Regions from separate parts of the Mesorhizobium sp. M8A.F.Ca.ET.021.01.1.1 genome, predicted to be linked through region 2. Evidence: riboswitches for the same ligand, from Rfam matches in the RefSeq annotation. Region 2 holds a riboswitch; the other holds the start of a gene.
The links. Region 2 has a riboswitch for cobalamin ahead of EOA36_RS03720 (aromatic ring-hydroxylating dioxygenase subunit alpha). Riboswitches for the same ligand answer to the same signal wherever they lie in the genome.
Positions count from the first base shown of each region.

Region 1: another riboswitch for cobalamin. It lies ahead of EOA36_RS19670 (DUF1636 family protein); the one in region 2 lies ahead of EOA36_RS03720 (aromatic ring-hydroxylating dioxygenase subunit alpha).

Region 1 covers NZ_RZSJ01000255.1:1,147-7,477, forward strand. The annotation lists gene EOA36_RS19660 (NADH-quinone oxidoreductase subunit A) at 1-158, opposite strand, end outside; gene EOA36_RS19665 (winged helix-turn-helix domain-containing protein) at 492-1,691, shown strand; cobalamin riboswitch at 1,721-1,927, shown strand; gene EOA36_RS19670 (DUF1636 family protein) at 1,965-2,399, shown strand; gene cobW (cobalamin biosynthesis protein CobW) at 2,396-3,448, shown strand; gene EOA36_RS19680 (cobaltochelatase subunit CobN) at 3,467-6,331, shown strand, end outside.
Region 2 covers NZ_RZSJ01000018.1:12,315-18,645, reverse strand. The annotation lists gene ugpC (sn-glycerol-3-phosphate ABC transporter ATP-binding protein UgpC) at 1-599, shown strand, start outside; gene EOA36_RS03735 (DUF680 domain-containing protein) at 679-927, opposite strand; gene EOA36_RS03730 (DUF680 domain-containing protein) at 992-1,198, opposite strand; gene EOA36_RS03725 (DUF680 domain-containing protein) at 1,272-1,472, opposite strand; cobalamin riboswitch at 1,966-2,168, shown strand; gene EOA36_RS03720 (aromatic ring-hydroxylating dioxygenase subunit alpha) at 2,283-3,530, shown strand; gene EOA36_RS03715 (hybrid-cluster NAD(P)-dependent oxidoreductase) at 3,608-4,708, shown strand; gene EOA36_RS03710 (PqqD family protein) at 4,849-5,280, shown strand; gene EOA36_RS03705 (serine kinase) at 5,314-6,331, shown strand, end outside.

The DNA of each region.
Region 1 (6,331 bases), on a different contig from region 2:
TCGAACGAGTTGAAACCGCACTCGTAGGCGGACAGCTTTTCGGGATCGGGGTTGCGGTAGGCCACCAGGAACGGTGCGACCAGCAGCGCCAGGCCGACCACCAGCGCCACGCCGATGAACAGGACGATGGGCAGGTACGAACTGAGGAGTGCGTTCATGCAGCGGCTTTCCGTTGGCGCCAATCCACGTTGATTACAGCACCGGACCTTAATGCGGAAGCGTGACAGTTTAACCGCTGAACCGTTTTAAGGAGCCTATGCTGCAACGCGGCGAGGGTTAGCGCAGCACTTCCAGCGAAGCAAGTCAAACCTTGTTCAAAACAACGAGCTGGACGGCATTCCGGGAGAAACTGGTCTCATAGGCTCCTGTTTGATTTCCTTCTCTTTTTACTCCACTTTTCTCTCCTGACAGGGTTGCCGCCAAAACCCTGCTAGCATGGGCTGGAATCACCCATCACATCTTTGTCAAAGCACCCTCAGAGTGACGCCTGCATGAAGGAAAAGATCTCGCTAGCCGCCGCCCGGCGCATCGCGCTCGCCGCTCAGGGATTTCTCGATCCCCGCCCCGCCGGCATGCCCGACCGCCGCCATTTCGCCCGCGTTCTGTCCCGCACCGGCCTGTTGCAGATCGATTCCGTCAGTGCGGTGGTGCGTGCCCACTATATGCCGCTCTATTCGCGTCTGGGTCCCTATCCCGTCGCCTTGCTCGACAACGCCGCCGTGACGCGCAAGCGCACGGTGTTCGAATATTGGGCGCACGAGGCCTCATTCCTGCCGGTCGAGACGTACCCGCTGATGCGCTGGCGCATGCAGCGCGCCGAGCAAGGCGGTGAAATGTATCTGGGGCTGGCCAAATGGGGCCGTGAGCACGCCGCCTATATAGAAGAGATCTACCGCCAGGTCGTCGATCGTGGCCCGATCGCCGCTTCGGCGCTGGAAGGCCAGAAAGGCTCCGGCGGCTGGTGGGGTTGGAGCCACGCCAAGCACGCCTTCGAATGGCTGTTCTGGGCCGGCCGCATCACCACGGCGCACCGGCGCGGTTTCGAGCGCTTCTATGACCTGCCGGAGCGGGTGCTGCCGCAAGCGATCCTCGACCTGCCGGTACCGGCGGCCGAGGATGCACATCGCGAATTGCTGCGCATTTCCGCCCGCGCCCACGGCATCGCCATGTCAGGCGACCTGCGCGACTATTTCCGGCTCTCCCCCGCCGACATGAAAGGCCGGCTCGAGGAACTGGTCGAACTCGGCGAGTTGTTGCCGGTCCGTGTCGAGGGGTGGGACAAGCCAGCTTACCTTCACAGGGATGCGCGTTTGCCACGCAAGATCGAGGCCCGCGCCCTGCTGGCGCCGTTCGATCCCGTCGTCTTCGAGCGCTCGCGCTCGGAGCGGCTGTTCGATTTTCACTATCGCATCGAAATCTACACCCCGGCCGAGAAGCGCCAATACGGCTACTATGTCCTGCCCTTCCTGCTTGGCGACAAGATCGTGGCGCGCGTCGACCTCAAAGCCGACCGGCCGGCCAGTGTCCTGCGCGTCCATGCCGCCTATGCCGAGCCCGGCGCGCCGCCTGAAACCGCCGCTGAACTTTTCGAGGAATTGAAGCAGATGCAGGGCTGGCTTGGGCTTGAACGCATCGAAGTGACGCCTGCCGGCGACCTCGGCCCGGCGCTGTCCGACATCGCGGTGTCGTAAGCTCGCGTTGACACCGCTGCCCGCAAGAGCCTAAATCCGATCCAGACGGTCTCCTCTCGGCAAAGGGAGGAGCCAAGAGGGAATGCGGTGCGGGCCGAAAAGCCCAAATCCGCGGCTGTCCCCGCAACTGTAAGCGAAGAGCCAAGGCCGAAAGCCACTGGGATTGTCCCGGGAAGGCGGCTACCCAAGGCGATGACCCGCGAGCCAGGAGACCTGCCGTCTGGAATGCAAGAATCCGATCGCCCGGCGGGTTTTCCGGGCAAGGAGCCTGATTTGGATCGCGACAGCAGTTTCTCGGCTGAAACAACGGACATTTCGTCCGGCGGGGATGATTCCCTGGCCGGCATCACTGTCATCGTCTGCGCCTCCTGTCGCGACGAGACCGGTTCCGACGCCCATCCCCGGGCCGGCGAACTTTTGGCTGCAGATCCCCGCCAAGCCGCCCCGGGCGAGCAAATTCGCATCCGCACGGTCGAATGCCTCGGCAATTGCAAGCGCAGGCTGAGCGCCGCGATCCTGCGCGACGGATGCTGGAGCTATGTGTTCGGCGACCTGACCACAACCAGCGGCGCCGATCTCGTCGCCGGCGCGAAACTCTTCGCCACCTCGACCGACGGCCTCATTCCCTGGCGCGGCCGGCCCGATAGCCTCAAGCGCGGCCTCGTTGCCCGCATCCCTCCTCTCGACATGCTGAAGGACTTGATATGACCGCTCCAAATTCGGCCGGCAATCTCTCCCGCGTTCCCTGCACCGTCGTTACCGGCTTCCTCGGCGCCGGCAAGACGACGCTGGTCCGCCATCTCCTGGAAAATGCCGGCCGCAAGCGGATTGCCATCATCGTCAACGAATTCGGCGATATCGGCATCGACGGCGAAATCCTCAAGGGCTGCGGTATCGAAACCTGCCCCGAGGAAAACATCGTCGAACTGGCCAATGGCTGCATCTGCTGCACCGTCGCCGACGATTTCGTGCCAGCGCTCGACCAGATCCTGTCGCTGACGCCGAAGGTCGACCACATCCTGATCGAAACCTCCGGTCTCGCCCTCCCCAAACCTCTGGTCCAGGCGTTCCAGTGGCCGACGGTGAAAAGCCGCGTCACCGTCGATGGCGTCATCGCCGTGGTCGACGGTCCCGCACTTGCGGAAGGCCGCGTCGCCAACGACATGGAAGCCCTGCAGGCGCAACGCGCCGGGGACGAAAGCCTCGACCATGACGATCCGGTCGAAGAGGTGTTCGAGGACCAGATCGCCTGCGCCGACCTGATCATCCTGTCGAAGAGCGACCTGATGGACGCCGAGGACTCGGCCCGCGCCAACGCCATCGTCAACGAACACTCCGCCCGCGCGGTGAAGATCGTGCCGACGTCGCATGGCAAGGTCGATCCCTCGGTGCTGCTCGGGCTTGGTCTTGCCGTCGAGGACGACATCGAGAACCGCAAGTCCCATCACGACGGCGCATTCGACCACGAGCATGACGACTTCGACACATTCATCGTCGACATTCCCTCGATCGCCAATCCCGACGATCTGGCAAAACGTGTCGCAGAGGCCGCCGAACAGGAAAACGTGCTGCGTGTAAAAGGCTTCGTCGAGGTCGGCGGCAAGCCGATGCGGCTCCTGCTGCAGGCCGTCGGCCCACGCGTCAATCATTACTATGACCGTGCCTGGAGCGCCGAGGACGACCGCCGCTCGCGCCTGGTCGTCATTGGTCTCAAGGGGCTGAACCGTCCGGCGATCGAACGTATCCTCGCCGGCTGATTTCAGACACGGACCGCGATGCACATCCTCACCACGACCTCCGCTTCGCTTGACGACCTCGCCGAGCCTGTCGATCTCAGGCAGACGCCGGCGGATATCGTGGCCTTGTCCTTCACCGACAGCGATCTCGCCGGACTGGCGGCGGCGTGGAAGGCGGACGCCGACCGCCTGCCCTCCATGCGGCTTGCGGCACTGCGCGATCTGCGCCATCCCATGTCCGTCGACCTCTGGATCGACAGCGTCGCCCGCCATGCCAAGGTCATCCTGGTGCGCATCCTCGGCGGCAACGACTGGTGGCGCTATGGCTGCGACCAGCTGGCGGTGATTGCCCGTGAGCGCGGCATCAAACTGGCGCTGCTTCCGGGTGAAAGCCATGACGAGGATCTCAGGCTGATCGAAGCCTCGACGCTGCCACGCGCCGAACTCGACGGCCTGCTTGGCTATTTCCGAGAGGGCGGCCCGGCCAATATGAGTGCGCTGGTGCGGAGACTGGCGGGGCTGGCTGGACAGGATACGTCCGTCGCCAGTCCGGTCAGCGTGCCGAAGGCCGGTTACTATCAGTCTGGATTGGGGGTCGCGGAGGAGCCGGACCTTTCAGATGTCGGCGCTCCCATCGTCCCTATCCTCTTCTACCGCTCGATGCTGCTCGCGGCCGACGTTGCCCCGATCGATGCGCTGGCCGTGGCCTTGCGCTCCCAGGGACTGGCAGCGGTCCCGATCTTCGTTTCCAGCCTCAAGGATCCTGTGTCCCTGGCGTTCGTCGAAAATGCCATCGCATCGCTGAAACCTGCCGCCATCATCACCGCGACTGCCTTCGCTTCGGGTGCCGAACCCGGCGTTGAAACCCTGTTCGACCGCGCCGGCGTGCCCGTCTTCCAGGTCATCGTCGCCACCACCCGCCGCGATGTCTGGGAAAACAACCAGCGCGGCCTGGCGCCGGCCGACCTTGCCATGCATGTCGTGCTGCCCGAACTCGACGGCCGCATCCTTGCAGGCGCCATTTCCTTCAAGGGCGAGAGCGATGTCGATCCGGCGCTTGGCCACCGTGCGCTGGCCAACCGGCCGGAACCGGATCGTGTGACGCAGGTGGCTAAGCGCGTTGCGGCCTTCATCCGCCTGCGGGAGACATCGCGCGCAGAGCGCAAACTGGCGATCCTGATTCCCGATTATCCCAGCGCTCCTGGCCGCACCGGATATGCGGTCGGGCTGGATGTGCCGTCCAGTGTGCTGGCGATGCTGCACGACTTGAGCGAACAGGGCTATGCCGTTGACGGGATTCCGCAAACACCGCGTGAATTGCTGGATTTGTTGGAGCGGGGCGACAGCGGGCTGGGGTTCGACGGCTATCGTGCCTTTTCTATTGAGCTTCCGACATCGGCAATTGCCGCGGTAGACGCCGCGTGGGGCAGAGCAGATCAGGAGACAGGTTTGCGCGAGGCGCCCCCCTCTGTCCTGCCGGACATCTCCCCCACACGGGGGGAGATTGTGCCCGCATCTCCGCTTTCGCCAATCTCGAAGGTTAAAGAACGGGCGCCGAAGTTGCCAATCTCCCCCCTCGTGGGGGAGATGTCCGGCAGGACAGAGGGGGGCGCTCAAGCGCCAGCCTCAGCAAACTTCCCCTTCCGTGCCGCAACCTTCGGCAACATCACCGTGGCACTCGCCCCTGATCGCGGCCGTTCCGCCGATCGCCGCGCCGATTACCACGACCCGACACTGCCTCCGCACCACGCCTTGATCGCCTTCGGCCTCTGGTTGCGCAAATCGCTCGGCGTCCATGCCTTGATCCACGTCGGCGCCCACGGCACGCTGGAATGGCTGCCCGGCAAGACCGTCGCGCTTTCGCAAAACTGCTTCCCCGAGATCGTGACCGGGTCCCTGCCCGTCATCTATCCCTTCATCGTCTCCAACCCAGGCGAGGCGGCGCAGGCCAAACGGCGCATCGCCGCCGTCACCCTTGGCCATCTGCCGCCGCCGCTCGCCGGTGCAGGTCTCGACGAGCACCAGCACAAGTTCGAACGCCTGGTCGATGAATACGCCCAGGCCGATGGCCTCGACCGCCGCCGCCGCGACCGTCTCGCCAGGCTGATTGTCGAAACCGCGCAAAAGACCGGCCTTGCCTCCGAAGCCGGCGTCGCCAAAACCGATGAGCCCGACGAAGCGCTGCGCCGCATCGACGCCTGGCTCTGCGATCTCAAGGATTTCGCTATCAAGGACGGGCTGCATATCTACGGCCGCGCGCCCGAGGGCGAGCCGGATGCCATGCGCCGCCAAAGCGCGGCAGCCGAGAAGTCGGCGCTGTTCGCCGCGCTCGATGGCTGTCACGTCAAGGCCGGCCCGGCTGGCGCGCCCGCACGGGGCCGCTCCGACGTGCTGCCCACTGGCCGCAACCTGTTCACCTCGGACCCGCGCACCATGCCGACGCCGACCGCCTACGACCTGGGCAAGGCGGCGGCGGAGGAAGTGGTGCGCGGCTACCTGCAATCGCATGGCGACTGGCCGCGTTCCCTGGTCATCGACCTCTGGGGCTCGGCCTCGCTGCGCACCGGCGGCGAGGAGATCGCGCAGGGCCTGGCGCTGATGGGCTGCCGGCCGCAATGGGACACTGCCACCGGCCGCATCACCGGCATCGAGGTGCTGCCGCCAGCTATGCTCGGCCGTCCGCGCGTCGACGTCACCTGGCGCATATCAGGCCTGTTCCGCGACATGTTCCCGACCCAGATCGCCCTGATCGACGCCGCCGCCAACGCCGTTTCCGCGCGCGACGAGGACGATTCGGAAAACCCGCTCGCCGCCAAGACCCGCGCCGATGGCAAGATCAGCCCGCGCATCTTCGGCACATCGCCCGGCACTTACGGCGCCGGCGTCGAGGATCTGTTGTCGAGA
Region 2 (6,331 bases):
CGCGTATCGAGATCGCCAAGCTCAAGGAATCGATGCCCAACACGACCATGATCTATGTCACCCACGACCAGGTCGAGGCGATGACGCTGGCCGACCGCATCGTGGTGCTAAAGGATGGCCACATCGAGCAGGTCGGCACGCCCATGGAGCTCTACAAGAACCCCGGCAACCTATTCGTCGCCCAGTTCATCGGCTCGCCGGCCATGAACATCCTGCCGGCCACGGTCGACAAGACGGGCAATCCGACCATCATCAGCCATGTCGGCGGCCGCAAGGCGACGGTGCCGATCGCGACGCCTGCTTCGGCAAAGGGAGCGGCGGTCAGCTTCGGCGTGCGGCCGGAAGATCTCGCGATCGCCAGTGGTGCGGACTATCTGTTCGAGGGGACGGTCGATTATGTCGAGCAACTCGGCGAGGTTCAGTTGGTCTATATCGACATCGGCCGGGCCGACCTGCCGCTGGTGACCAAGCTGCCGGGCAATGTCGAGATCAAGCGCGGCTCGACGCTGCAGTTGACCGCCAATGCCGGCGACCTTCATATCTTCGATGCGGATGGACGGTCGTTCGCGCTGCACGAAGCGGAAGCAAAAGCCGCCTGAGGCCAGCCATGTCTCGACAACAAAAAAAGAGAGCAGCGGGCTGGCCCGCCGCTCTCTTTTTATACATCACGACGGCTGGTTAGTTGTTGCCGAAGAGATTGCGGTCTGCGCCGTGAGGGGCGGACTTCTGCACGTCGCCGGACGAGTTGAGCAGCTTGTAGATGGGTGAGTCGCTGTTGCGGACCGAACCCGTATGCGACGTATCGACATTGACGGTCGACGATGCAGTGGGCTGATTGGCGCCATTGGAGCCATAGTTGTCACTGCCGGCGAAAGCGCTGCCGGAGAGGGCCAGAACGGCGGCGGCAGCAATGAGGATCTTGTTCATTTCCAATACTCCTAACGTCTTGAATTCCACGAGTGGCGAGCGAGCCCGCCACTCGCAACAGGCGTCAACGGCCGAAGAGGTTGCGATCGCTACCCGGCCGGGCAGGCGCCTCGGTGGCCGGAGCCGACTTGCCGATCGATGCGGTGTTCGCGTTGTCGGTCGACGTGACAGCCGCCTGGTTGGCACCGCTCGAACCGTAGTTGTCGCTGCCGGCAAAGGCGCTGCCGGAGAGGGCCAGGACGGCGGCGGCGGCAATGAGGATCTTGTTCATTTTAGGTACTCCTGAATTTGTGGCATCCACCCCGCGCGGCAGGGTCGCCCCGCCGCAAGCCGGGGATCGGCTGTTAGTTGTTGCCGAAGAGATTGTGGTCGGCGCCCTGGGCAGGCGTCTGAGCAGCCGGCTCCGACTTGCTGGTCGAAGCGGTGTACGAGCTGTCGACAGTGGCAGCGGGGGTGGCGGCGTTCGAACCGTAATGGTCGCTACCAGCGAAGGCGCTGCCGGAAATGGCCAGAAGGGCGGCGGCAGTGAGAACAATCTTTTTCATTTTGGGTACTCCAGTATTTTTCCGTCCGTCTAGCGGCGTGTCTTGGGATTAAAATCGCGTCGTTCGGACCGCCCCGATGTGGGAGAGCACCTCTGCTGTTTCCAATCACGAAGTTGTTCAGCGTGGACCATGACTCTACCACTTGAAATTGTACCAGTGATTTCCACATCTGTTATTTTCTGTCGTTATATCAATCAGTTAGCTAAAAATGACACCCCGATCACCAACTGTATCGGAGGCTCGGCGTTCACCCCGTCCTGCACGCACCGTCAACAGAAACGAACCGTTCGGTTCGATTTTAGAATCTGCTAATAGTCACTTTTCGAAACTGTTAACCTTTTCGCCCCCGGCAAAGGGGTCGAAAAACGGTGCCGGCGCGCCTGGCGACAGAAGGCGATTTGATGATGCGACCCCTGTCACGACGTTCCAGCATGCGTGTCGCGCCGCATGGATGCGATGTCGCTTTCATGCCGATGTCGCAAACCCTGCCGTGATTAGATCAGGCATCTCAGGTGCCGCTGCGTGACGACGGAGCGGAGAATTGGGAAGCCGGTCAGATTCCGGCGCTGCCCCCGCAACGGTGGTGGAGTTCAAGTCGCAACGGGAGACCACTGGGCGTAAGCCTGGGAAGGTGTCGCGATGGTCCGTAAGGACGACTCCAGAGCCCGGAAACCAGCCCGAGATGGCTAGAACTCGACTGATCGCGGTGGGCGGTCAAGAGGCGGATGGTGTTTGTCCGGCTTTGCGCCGATCTGCGTCCAGTCCTTCCTCAATCACCACCAGTTCAGTCCTTGAAAATGAGGACAGGACATGGACGCGCGCAACGACATGCTGAGGCTCTTGAACAGCCGCAGACAAGGCTTTTCGCTGGAACAGCCTTTTTACACCGACCCGGACTACTTCAAGCTCGACATGGAGCTGATCTGGTATCGCGACTGGCTGTTCATCGGCCATGATTGCGAATTGCCCAAGCCGGGCAGCTTCATCACCGTGCAGGTCGGCGACTATCCTATCGTGCTGGTGCGCGATCAGCAGGGCAAGATCAACGCCTTCCACAATTCCTGCCGCCATCGCGGCAGCCGCGTCTGCAACAGCGACAAGGGCATGGCCGCCAAACTGGTCTGTCCCTATCACCAGTGGACCTATGAGCTGGACGGGCGTCTGCTGTTCGCCCGCCAGATGGCCGAGGGGTTCGACAAGAGCCAGTTCGGGCTGAAGCCGGTCGCCTGCGAAAGCGTCGCCGGTTATGTCTTCATCTGCCTGGCCAAGGAGCCGGCCGACTTCGCGCCGATGCGGGCGATGATCGAGCCCTATCTCAAGCCGCACCGGCTCAGCGAGGCCAAGATCGCCTTCGAGAGCACGATCATCGAGAAGGGCAATTGGAAGCTGGTCTGGGAAAACAACCGCGAATGCTATCATTGCGCGGGCAATCATCCCGAACTGTGCAAGACGTTCCCGGAAGCACCGACGGTGACCGGCGTACAAGGCGCCGATAGCGATCCGGAGATGCTGGCGCACTGGGCGAAATGCGAAGCTGTTGGCCTGCCCAGCAAATTCCGCATCGACCCGGCCGGGCAATACCGCGCCACCCGCGCGCCGCTGCTGCGCGATGCCCAGAGCTACACGATGACCGGCAAGCGGGCGGTGCGGAAGGACCTGTCCGACAGCGTCTCGGCCGACCGCATCGGCACGCTGATGCACTATCACTACCCGACGACCTGGAACCACATCCTCGTTGATCATGCCGTCACCTTCCGCGTGCTGCCGGTCAGCGCCACCGAAACGGCGGTGACGACGAAGTGGTTGGTGCACAAGGACGCGGTCGAGGGTGTCGACTACGATCTCGCCGAACTCACCTATGTCTGGACCGAGACCAACGACCAGGATCGCCGCATCGTCGAGGAGAACGCTTTCGGTATCCTGTCGCCGGCCTATGAACCCGGCCCGTATTCGGAGCTGCATGAAGGCGGCGTCATCCAGTTCGTCGACTGGTATGCCCGCTTCATCGGTCCGCGCCTGGCCGAAGGCGGGCGGCCGACGCTGCGCAGCGTCGCCTAGCGCATGTCACCCAAAAGTGTGCAGCGGTTTTGGGATCACGACATCCGCAAAATGAAAGGTATGCAGGGATGAATGCGATGACCGACCTTGGCCTCTATCGCCATCTCGACCAGATGGCGCCGTGGAACGACAGGCTGCAGGTGCTGGAAGTGACCGGTGTCAGCGACGAGGCGCCCGACGTCAAGACCTTCACCTTCCGGTCCGACAACCAGACCTGGTTCCGCTACAAGCCGGGCCAGTTCGTGACGCTGGAACTGCCGACGCCGGATGGGCCGCTGATGCGCACCTACACGCTGTCGTCGTCGCCGTCGCGGCCGTTCTCGATCGCGGTGACGGTGAAGGCGCAGGCGGGCAGCATCGGCACACGCTGGATGTTCGATCACCTGGCGCCCGGCTCGCACGTCAAGGCCTATGGACCGGGCGGCGACTTTTCACTGCACAGCCATCCGGCGGCGAAATATCTGTTCGTCTCGGCCGGCTCTGGCGTGACGCCGATGATGTCGATGCTGCGCTGGCTGAACGACTGTGCGCCATGGACCGATGTCGGTTTCGTCAACTGCGCGCGGCGCCCGGAAGAAATCATCTTCCGCAAGGAACTCGAACTGCTCGGGGGCCACATGCCTGGCCTGTCGCTCGGCTTCATGATCGAGGAACGGTCGAGCCGCGAGGGCTGGTACGGCCATATGGGCCGCATCGACGCCATCCGGCTGCCGCTCCTGGCACCCGATTTCCGCGAACGCGAAATCTTCTGCTGTGGGCCCGATCCCTTCATGCGCGCCGTGCGCGGCATGCTCGAAGCCGCCGGCTTCGACATGGCAAAGTACCATCAGGAAAGCTTTGCCGCGCCGACCGTGGACGAAGTCCCGGCACCGTTTGCCGCGCCGGCTGAAGACGGCGCGGCAATTTCCGTCGAAGCCGCGACGCCGATCCGCTTCGCGCTTTCGGATGTCGACGCCGACTGCGTCGCCGGCCAGACCGTGCTGCAGACCGCGCGCGCCTCGGGCGTGCGGATACCGGCGGCCTGCGAATTCGGCCTGTGCGGAACTTGCAAGGTGAAGAAAGTCTCCGGCAGCGTCGAGATGAGCCACAATGGCGGCATCCTCGATCATGAGATCGACGACGGCTTCATCCTGGCCTGTTGTTCCAAGCCATTGTCGGCGCTGGAAATCGAGGCTTGATCCGCCCGTCCTTCGACTGATCCCGGAAATGTCGGCGCCTTGCCGGCAAAGGTTACCTTGCCAAGGAACGACCGAAAGTCTACAGGCGTTGTCGGTGGAAGCGGTCCTGCTGGCGGGCAGGGATGTAAAGCGGGGCAACAATGAAGCATGAATCCCATGCCTATGCGGTTGCGAGCCGGGATATCGTTTTCGAATCCTTCGATGGCGAGGCCGTGGTGCTCAACCTTGCCAATGGCAAATATTTCGGCTTCTCCGATTCCGGCAGCAAGGCGTGGCAGGTGCTTTCGTCCGGAGCGGACGCCCAGGCTCTGATCGGGCTGGCCGCGGGCGGCTCGACAATAAGCCAGGCCGAACTCGAACACTTCATATCGCAGCTGCTCGAACTGGGTTTGCTGGTGCGTTCGGAAGCGGCGGCGCAGCCACTGCCGGGCGAATTGCAAGCCGAGCTTGCCGCCACCAGCGAGCCGCTCAATGTCAGCATCCACGACGACCTCGCGGACCTGATCGTCGTTGATCCCATCCATGAGGTCGAGGAACCCCTTGGCTGGCCGGCGGTCAAGCAGGCTTCCTGATCGGCCGGCCGCAGCCGTGATGGAAGGCGCTTGATGCCGCGCGTCACGCTCGAAACTCTGCCGGACTACGCCCGGTATCTCATCGCCTCCGCTGAAGGCGCTGCCTCGCGCTATCCGACCATCCGGCGGGTTCGGCTGCCCGGGCTGGAACTGGCCGTGCATCTGGGTCACGGTGTGCTCGCCGACGCCCTGAGCCATGCATTTGTCGAGGCCGCTCACGATCAGCCGGAACCGTCCACCTGCCGCATCTTCATCGCTCATCCCGGCATCGACGGCATCCCGGAGCCGGCGCGATGGGGCGACGCGCATTTCACCGAGCACGGTTTTGCCAAACGGCTCGCCGAAGCCGGGTTGCGCGGGCACTATTTCCACGACCTGGATTTCTGGCAGATCTACGATCCGCAACGTTGCGTTGGCGTACAGCTGATGGCCTCGGCCGATGCCTTTCCGCCCTGGGAGCCGGGGGCACCGCTGCGCGCCTTCCTGCATTGGGAATACGCCGCGCGAGGCATGCGGCTGACCCATGCCGGCACGCTCGGCATCGATGGCAAGGGTATTCTCCTTGCCGGCTCGGGTGGAGCCGGCAAATCCGGCACCGTCGCCGCTGGCCTGCTCAACGGACTAGACAGTGTCGGCGACGACTATGTGCTGATCGATCTCGCCGGAGGCGTGACCGCGCGGCCCCTTTTCTCGACGCTGAAGCAGGACGCGCGAGGTTTCACGCGGCTGGGCCTGCAAAGGCGGCTAACGGCGCAAGGCCCGCTGAACTGGCAGGGCAAGCACATGTTTCACGTCGATGAGATCGCGCCTGGGCCGGTGCCCGCGATGCTGGACATCGTTGCGCTGATGGTGCCACATATTAGCGGTGGCGGAGCAAGTTCGATCATGCCGGTGTCGCGCAGGGATGCCATGATTGCCTTGGCGCCGTCCGGCATCGCACAGATGCCGGGCGAACGCGAAAGCGGCTTTCGCTTCTTCAGCGAATTGACGCGCCGCCTGCCGTGCTTTCGTTTGTCCCTCGGCACCGACCCGGCGGAGATCGCCGGCACGA